Regions from separate parts of the Glutamicibacter sp. MOO4 genome, predicted to be linked through region 2. Evidence: predicted binding sites of a transcription regulator. Region 2 holds the regulator's gene; the other holds the start of a gene.

What was found. The regulator HrcA, encoded in region 2, represses chaperone genes, less so after heat shock. The targets are predictions, from matches to a motif close to TTNGCACTCGNNNNNNNCGAGTGCNAA.
Region 1: a site for HrcA is predicted at 2,275-2,301, ahead of groL (chaperonin GroEL). Genes of this name have one in related genera too.

Annotation. Positions count from the first base shown of each region.
Region 1 is NZ_CM167800.1:68,911-73,306, forward strand. It holds gene AC1Z3F_RS00335 (threonine/serine exporter family protein) at 1-345, shown strand, start outside; gene AC1Z3F_RS00340 (uracil-DNA glycosylase) at 342-1,016, opposite strand; gene AC1Z3F_RS00345 (DUF3263 domain-containing protein) at 1,272-1,562, shown strand; gene AC1Z3F_RS00350 (LytR C-terminal domain-containing protein) at 1,605-2,204, shown strand; gene groL (chaperonin GroEL) at 2,500-4,137, shown strand; gene AC1Z3F_RS00360 (DUF4031 domain-containing protein) at 4,236-4,396, opposite strand, start outside.
Region 2 is NZ_CM167800.1:1,183,614-1,188,009, forward strand. It holds gene dnaJ (molecular chaperone DnaJ) at 1-963, opposite strand, end outside; gene hrcA (heat-inducible transcriptional repressor HrcA) at 1,030-2,043, opposite strand; gene AC1Z3F_RS05405 (DUF3097 domain-containing protein) at 2,172-3,041, shown strand; gene AC1Z3F_RS05410 (DUF4870 domain-containing protein) at 3,132-3,533, shown strand; gene hemW (radical SAM family heme chaperone HemW) at 3,546-4,396, opposite strand, start outside.

The DNA of each region.
Region 1 (4,396 bases), 1.1 Mb from region 2:
GTCCAGATGTTGGCTGAGAGCATGGGGCTTGGAGATCGTGCGGTTCCAGCACTCGTGGCCACGGTGGTCGGCTTTGCTGCACGTTTTGCCGCGGACAAGCTGCGTACTCCGCAGCTAGTTCTTGCGGCCCCAGCGGTAATGTTCCTGCTTCCAGGTCTGATGATTTTCCGTGCCATGTACGGCATCGTGATCAACGTTGATGACATGTCCACCGGCCTGGTTGAAATGTTCAACGCCATGGCCATCATGCTTTCCATCGCCGGAGGCGTCGTCTTTGGCGAAACGCTATGTCGCCCACTGACTTCGAACGCTCGTCGTGAGCGTCGGCGAATCCGTCGACGCTAAGCTACCGGCAACGACCAATTAATCGGCTTCTGTCCCTGAAGGGATAGGAGCCGATTGGTTTCTGAAAACGGTTTTGAGCCAAAGAATCCTCGCGAGGCGGACAACGGTGAGGGATGGGCGCTACGCAGTTGGGGAACGTTGGATAGCGACGGGGAGAGCTTCTGCGCGTGGTTGCCCCACAGAATTGCCACCGGAGGATTCGCTCGTTCGTTCAGGGCTGCCAAGATCGCCTCAATAACCGGAGCCCAACCGAATTTCTGGTGCGCCCCGGCCTGGCCTGCGGACACTGACAGGACCTGATTTAGCAGCAGTACGCCCTGGGACTGCCAGGCGCTTAGGTCCGGATGAGCGACCGGAGCGATACCAAGATCAGCCTGAAGTTCCTTATAGATGTTGCCCAGCGAACGGGGTAATGGGCGGACCGGCTTATTGGCTGCGAAGGCCAGACCATTGGGGTGCCCCGGTGTGGGGTACGGATCTTGGCCAATAATCAGGACTTTGACTTCGGCCAATGGCAATGCCAGTGCGCGAAACATCACCTTAGGCTCGGGCAGGATCACTTCGCCCTGAGCGGAGCGTTCGGCCAATTTGATGGCTAGATCACGAAGAATATTGTCCGTAGCCGATAGCGGTACTACCCAATCAGTGGCGATGAAACCCTGATCTGACATGGATTGAGCTCCGTGGAAAAAGGGGAAATCACCCGGGGCATACACCGCAGCCTGCGGGGGCAGTGGAGCGTCAAAAAGGGCTTGTTGCATTTCATCCATAGGTGCAATTGTGCCGTTTTTCTGGCGTGCCTGTGCCCGGCCACACGGCGATAGGCATGCTGATTGGTTAGAATATCGGTGGTATGTCTACCAACGGTGGAGTACAAGCATGGCCGAGACACATAAAAACTGAGCTGAGGACCGAGGTGAGAACGCATGGCAGAGAACGAGTTATTGGCAGATTTTGTAATGAATCCAGACTCGGAACTTGATGAGCGTTCACAACAGATCCTGAGCTTGGAAAAGTTGTGGTGGAAGTATGCGGGAGCCAAGGAACAAGCGATCACCAAGCAGTTTTCTATGTCTCCAACCAACTACTATCAGCTGCTGAACCAGCTGATAGAAACGGATGCGGCCATGGCCTACGACCCGATGCTGGTAAAGCGACTACGCAGAACACGTTCAACAAAACGTCGTGTGGGCGGTAAGGTCGGCTCGGGGAGATAACCCAGCCTGCCGTGACCAGTTAGACCTCGAGCAAGGACAAGAATGACCAACTACCCGCGTGACGAATTTGATCGCGTACCGGAGTTCAACACCCGTGTGGGTTCACACCACGCACACGGATGGGCGCAGTCTGCTACCTCAAAGTCGACCGGTGGCAAGTTGCTGTGGGTAGTGTTGGCTGCCGTGATCGTGCTGATCATCGGTGCTGCGTCCTTTGTCTTTGCTCCGCAACTCAAGGACAGCATCGCCGGAGCCGGTGGAAGCGAAAGCACTTCGCCCACCGATGAAAATGAATCGCAGGAGCCAAGCTCCAGCGAATCCGCTTCTGAGTCCAGCACCATTGATGACGCAGATGTCCTGTTTGATCAACGCATCGGTGTTTACAACGCCGCCAGTGTTGCTGGGGTAGCCAGTGCTGGCAAAGAAGCCGTGACTGAAGCCGGCTTCACCAACATCGTGACCGACAACTGGAACAAGCCTGCCGAGACTTCGACGGTTTATTACATGTCAGAGGCCGAACGGATCACCGCAGAAAAAGCGGCCGAAGCCCTAAATATTGACGATGTTTTGCAGACCGAGAACGTCCCTAATCGAGTCACTGTGGTCATCGGATCCGATGACCCGCTGGAACTGAACAAATAATTCAGTAACAATTCAATTCGCTCAGAGCCGATCGGCTTGCACTCGCCATGCGAGAGTGCCAATATTTGTATTAGCACTCTTGCGTTGCGACTGCTAACGCCGGTCGGCTTTTGCGTTCCTATTGGAATTTTGAAGCCGCGGTCTAGCCAAGTACGGGCAGGGTGCTGAGAATACCTCAGATAGCGAGAGCTGAAACGGTCGCTGGCCAGATGCCGCACCGGAGAACTCGTCCGTCGCGGGCGCTGTCTGTCGGTTGCATTTTCGCAAAATCGTCCCGAAAGGACCGAAAGCCACTATGGCCAAGATGATTGCATTTGACGAGGAAGCACGCCGCGGACTCGAGCGCGGACTGAACACCCTCGCTGACGCGGTAAAGGTAACCCTCGGCCCACGCGGCCGCAACGTCGTATTGGAAAAGAAGTGGGGCGCCCCTACTATCACCAACGACGGTGTGTCCATCGCTAAGGAAATCGATCTCGAAGATCCTTACGAGAAGATCGGCGCAGAGCTGGTCAAGGAAGTTGCCAAGAAGACTGACGATGTTGCCGGTGACGGTACCACCACCGCAACCGTACTTGCTCAGGCACTGGTCAAGGAAGGTCTGCGCAACGTTGCTGCAGGCGCTGACCCAATCGCACTGCGCCGCGGTATCGACAAGGCTGTAGAAGCCGTCACCGCTGAGCTGTTTGCTGCTGCTAAGAAGATCGAGTCCAAGGAGCAGATCGCTGCTACCGCTTCGATCTCCGCAGGCGACACCGAAATCGGTGGCCTGATCGCTGAAGCTCTCGACAAGGTCGGCGAGCAGGGCGTTATCACCGTTGAAGAATCCAACACCTTCGGCCTGGAGCTGGAGTTGGCAGAGGGTATGCGCTTTGACAAGGGCTACATCTCGGCTTACTTCGTCACCGACACCGAGCGCCAGGAGACCGTTCTTGAGGATCCATACATCCTCATCGTGAACTCCAAGATCTCCTCGGTTAAGGACATGGTGACCCTGCTGGAGAAGGTCATGCAGTCGAACAAGTCGCTGCTGATCATCGCCGAAGACGTTGAAGGCGAAGCGCTGGCTACCCTGATCTTGAACAAGATCCGTGGCCTGTTCAAGTCTGTTGCTGTTAAGGCTCCAGGCTTCGGTGACCGCCGCAAGGCAATGCTCACCGACATCGCACTGCTTACCGGTGGCCAGGTTGTTTCCGAAGAAATCGGCCTGTCCCTAGATAACGTAGGCCTCGAAGTTCTAGGTACCGCCCGCAAGGTCGTTATCACCAAGGACGAGACCACCATTGTTGAAGGTGGCGGCGAAGCCGACGCAATCGAAGGCCGCAAGGCTCAGATCGCAGCCGAGATCAAGAACACCGACTCGGACTACGACCGCGAGAAGCTGCAGGAGCGCCACGCAAAGCTCTCCGGCGGTGTTGCTGTGCTGAAGGCCGGCGCTGCAACCGAGGTTGAGCTCAAGGAGCGCAAGCACCGCATCGAAGACGCCGTGCGTAACGCAAAGGCAGCCGTTGAAGAAGGCATCGTCGCCGGTGGTGGCGTTGCATTGATTCAGGCTGGTGCTGCTGCATTCGCCAAGCTTGAGCTGGAAGGCGACGAAGCAACCGGCGCGAACATCGTTCGTGTTGGCATCGAAGCTCCACTGAAGCAGATTGCACTGAACGCTGGCATGGAGCCAGGCGTTGTCGCCGACAAGGTCAAGGGCCTGCCTGCTGGCCACGGCCTGAACGCTGCAACCGGTCAGTACGTGAACCTGCTTGAAGCTGGCGTCAACGACCCAGTGAAGGTAACCCGTTCGGCACTGCAGAACGCTGCTTCTATCGCTGGCCTGTTCCTCACCACCGAAGCTGTTGTTGCAGAGAAGCCAGCACCTGCTGGCTCTGCCCCAGCTGGTGGCGATGACATGGGTGGCATGGGCGGAATGGGCGGCTTCTAATAAGCCCCCTGCTGCAGATGTAGCGCATTAACTAAGCTGATGGCCTGGTACCCACAAGGTACCAGGCCATCAGTTTCTTAACCAGCGCAAAACAAGTGCTAGAGCCAGGTGTGGAGCAAATTCAATTCCCGGTTCAGGTTGGCACGAGCAGCTAATTCCCAAAGTTCGCGTCCGTCTTGCGTACCGTAGATTGAAGCCTTGGACACCAGGGCCGAGAGAATCTTGATGCGCCCGGCAGCCAGCACGCTTTGTGGCAGGT
Region 2 (4,396 bases):
ATCGCCGCGCTTGCCACCGCGTAGACGAGGAACACCAAGACCTGGAAGGGTGATGGTGTCGCCGTCTTGTGCACCGGAGTCAACATTGATCGGCTGTTCGCCATCAAAGGTTTCCAGCTTCAGTTCTGAACCGAGTGCTGCCGCGGTCATTGGCATGGTCATCTTGGCGTGAAGATCACTCTGTGCTCGCTCGAAGATCTTGTGGCGTCGTACATCGATCTCAACAAACAGGTTGCCGTTCGGGCCACCGCCCGGGCCAGCTTCACCCTGTCCACGCAGCTGGATACGAGTTCCCGAATCCACGCCGGCAGGAACGTTCAGCGACTTCGAAACGTGTTCGCGAACGCGGCCTTCGCCGTTGCACTCCAAGCAAGGGTCCGGGATGGTGGTACCGAAGCCGTGGCAAGCAGCACAGGTTTCCACCGTCATCATTTGGCCCAGGAAGGAACGCACTGGGCGCTGAACCTGACCGGCACCATGGCAGATGTCGCAGGTGACCGGGCTGGTTCCCTCGCGGGTGCAAGAGCCGTTGCAGGTCTTGCAGGTGACCGCGGTTTCCATCTCCAATGGGTACACGGTGCCCTTGACCGCATCTTCCAGATCGATGGTGATGGTGATCAGTGCGTCTCGACCTGGCTGGGTGCGCGATGCTGGGCCTTGGGCCTGTCCGCCACCGAAGAACTGTTCAAAGATGTCGCCGAATCCGCCGAAGCCCTGTCCGCCGCCACCACCAAAGCCTGGGTGGCCATTACCGTTTTCATCTCCGGTCGAATCGTAGTTCGAACGCTTGGTCTGGTCAGAAAGGACCTCGTAGGCGTGCGTCACAGCTTTAAACTGCTCGGAGGCATCCGCGCTTGGGTTCACGTCCGGGTGTAGCTTACGTGCCAGCTTGCGGTAGGCACTCTTGATTTCCTGCGGGGTCGCGTCCTTGGCAACGCCCAAGGTCTCGTAATGCGAGCTCACGTTGTTCGCCGTGTCCTTTCCTAAAAATGCAAAATTCAAAAAATGCTGGGTGTGATACCAGCGTTGTTAGTTCGCCAAAATCTTCGACAGGTAACGGGCTACAGCCCGCACCGAGGCCATCGAGGTCGGATAGTTCATTCTGGTTGGGCCGAGCACGCCAAGCTTGTTGCGCACGTCCGAACCATAAGTAGTAGCAATAACCGCGGCCTCAGAGAGCTGACCATAGTGGTGTTCGGTGCCGATGGCTACGGCCACACCACGAGAATCGGCTTCTAGCTCAGAGAACAATTTAAGTAACACTACTTGTTCCTCCAGCGCTTCAAGCACTGGGGTGATGCTCAGCGGGAAGTCGCCTTCCACTCGGGCCAGATTTGCCGTTCCCGACATGATGATGCGTTGAGTATTGGCAGCTTGAGCCATTTCCTCCAACGCAAGCAAAACGCTGTCCACCAATGGATCCGACTGTTGCTGGGCGCTAAGCCCTGCACGGGTTAGTTTTCCACGCAACTCTGCCAGTTGCACACCCTCGAAGCTGTTCAATAACCACAGCTTCAAATCGGCCAGTTCAGTCTCCGAGTACACTCGCGACACAGCCAGCATTCGCTGATCCACGGTCCCATTGGACGCGATCATGACCATCAATACCTGAGCACTGCCCAAGGCAACTAGTTCAAGATTTTTCAGCGAAGCCATGTCGTAGTGCGGCACCTGGATCATCGCGACCTGGTTAGTTAACCGGGCCAATAACCGAACGGTGCTCTTGAGCATCTCGTCGAGGTCATTGGAACTATCGAGGATCTTGTTGATCGCATCGCGTTCAGCCCGAGAGAGCGGTTTAAGTTCGCCGATCTCGTCCACAAAACGCCGGTAGCCCTTTTCGGTGGGGATGCGTCCCGAAGAGGTATGCGGGGCAGCAATCAGCCCCTCCTCTTCCAGCAACGCCATGTCATTTCTGATGGTCGCTGCGCTGACGCCGAGGTTGTGCCGGTCGAGCAGCGCCTTGGAGCCAACTGGCTCCCGGGATTGGACGTAGTCTTCTACGATTGCTCGCAGAACATCCAAACGCCTTAGCTCACTCACCACAGCACCTCCTAACAATCCCCATGTGAAGGGTTTGGCACTCTAACCTGTCAAGTGCCAAGTCTAATACGTTCAACGGTTGCTAGCATTGGTTTTTGAGCGTATTCGATCACAGCGAAAGGCCGTACGTGGCAAATTACTCCTGGGGACCGCAAGATCTGAGTGCACCAGCACCCAAAAAACTCCGCCAGGTCCCCATTGAACTGGGCATGATTCTCGAAGATGTCTCTTCCGGCTGGGTGGGTGAAGTCATACGCACCGAAAAATCTGGTGGCATGCGAATCATTGTTTTGGAGGACCGCCACGGCAAGTCTCGCTCATTCCAAGCAGGGTTTGGCTTTTTCCTTGAGGGCGAACCCGTGGAGATGATTGACCCGGTAGCAAAAGTGGCCGCACCTAAAAACCTGGTTTCCGCTTCTGGCTCCCGAGCCGTGTCCGGGCTCAAGGCAAGAGCGGCTCGTGCCAGTCGGATTTGGGTTGAAGGTAAACACGATGCGGAACTGGTTGAAAAGGTTTGGGGCCACGACTTACGTGTTGAAGGCATCGTTGTTGAGCCTCTGCATGGTGTGGACGATCTAGCCGGTGCGATCCGTGACTTCGCCCCATCCCCCGAACGTCGCCTTGGTATCCTCGTGGATCACCTCGTGGCCGGTTCCAAAGAGTCCCTCATTGTGGCGGAAGCGCTAAAAGTTCCCGGCGCAGCAAATAACGTTTTGATTCTCGGCCACCCCTACATCGATGTGTGGCAAGCGATCAAACCCGCCACGTTGGGGATCAGAGCGTGGCCGGTGATCCCGAAGGGTACCGATTGGAAGACCGGTATCCTCAAGGCCTTCGGCTGGCCTCACGAAACTGCCGAGGACATCGGCATTGGTTGGCAGCGGATCTTGTCTACGGTTTCACACTATGGGCAGCTAGAGCCACAACTGTTGGGCAGGATTGAGGAACTAATCGATTTCCTCACCACCGAAGATTACGGTTACTTAACAAATAACTAATAGTTGGATTAGCGCGTCGTAAACTCCCAGCCTGCGGCGCAGACCCGGCTATGATTGGTATGACCAACAACCCCACAGCAAGGAATAATAGTGACTTCACGCCAGACGCAGTCTTCGGATGACTCCCGCTTTGAGGGCTCTCAAACTTCTGCGCAGCCATTGACTCCCACTGAGGATCGTCTGTGGTCAACGATGGCTCACTTCGGCGCAGTTCTTGGCTGCATCCCGGCTGCTATTATCTTCGCTGTGTTCCGGGATCGTGGTGCGTTTACCGCTCAGGAATCCAAGGAAGCATTCAACTTCACCTTGCCGCTGACCGTTCTGGCTATCGTGTTAAACGTGCTGACCATCGTGCCGATTGTTGGCTGGGTCTTCTCTGTACTGGCCGTAGCGCTTTGGGTATTCATGACGGTTTCGGGTGCCCTTGCGGGAATCCAAGCCAACAAGGGCAACCCTTACCGTTACAAGTACAACTTGCGCTTGATGAAGTAGAACTTTGCAGATTTAGAAATCGAGAAGTTCGCGCACTGCGAGGTCGGCTAATAGCCGGCCTCTTTGCGTTAACACCAAAGTTCCGCCAAAGGCAGCCTTAGGATCGATCAGTGAGTCCGCGATCAAGCCAGCAATCTTTTTGCGGCCAACTTCATCTAGATCGCTGATCTGCATACCGGAACTCAGGCGCGTCAGCAGCATGGTGCGTTCTAGCTGAACTGCATCGGCATCAGGGTACTCTCGACCGTGGCCTGGAGAGATCCCTGCATCCATGCGCTGCTGATAGGCCGCAGGATGCTTCACGTTCCACCAACGCAGACCGCCAACATGGGAGTGAGCGCCAGGGCCTGCTCCCCACCAGTCACCGCCCGTCCAATAGGCGATGTTGTGCTGGCATGCATTGGCTGGCGTTTTAGCCCAGTTACTGACCTCGTACCAAGAGAAACCGGCGGCCGCGAACATGTCATCGGCCATTTGGTACTTCTCTGCGTGGTCATCGTCGTCAATATTAGGTACTTGCCCGCGACGAATCTGCGCCGCAAGTTTGGTTCCTTCTTCGATGATCAGCGCATAAGCCGAAATATGATCTGGCTCGTAGCTCAGTGCTGCCTCGATGCTGGTGCGCCAATCCTCCAAGGACTCCCCCGGAGTTCCATAGATCAGATCAACACTCACATCTAGACCGGCTTCACGAGCCCAAGCAACAGCTTGAGGCACACGCTTTGGGTCGTGGGTGCGTTCAAGGACCTTGAGTACATGAGGAACTGCGGACTGCATGCCGAAGGACACGCGGGTGAAGCCGCCGTCGGCAAGCTCCTGCAGGCTTTCACGCGTCACCGAGTCTGGGTTAGCTTCGGTGGTGA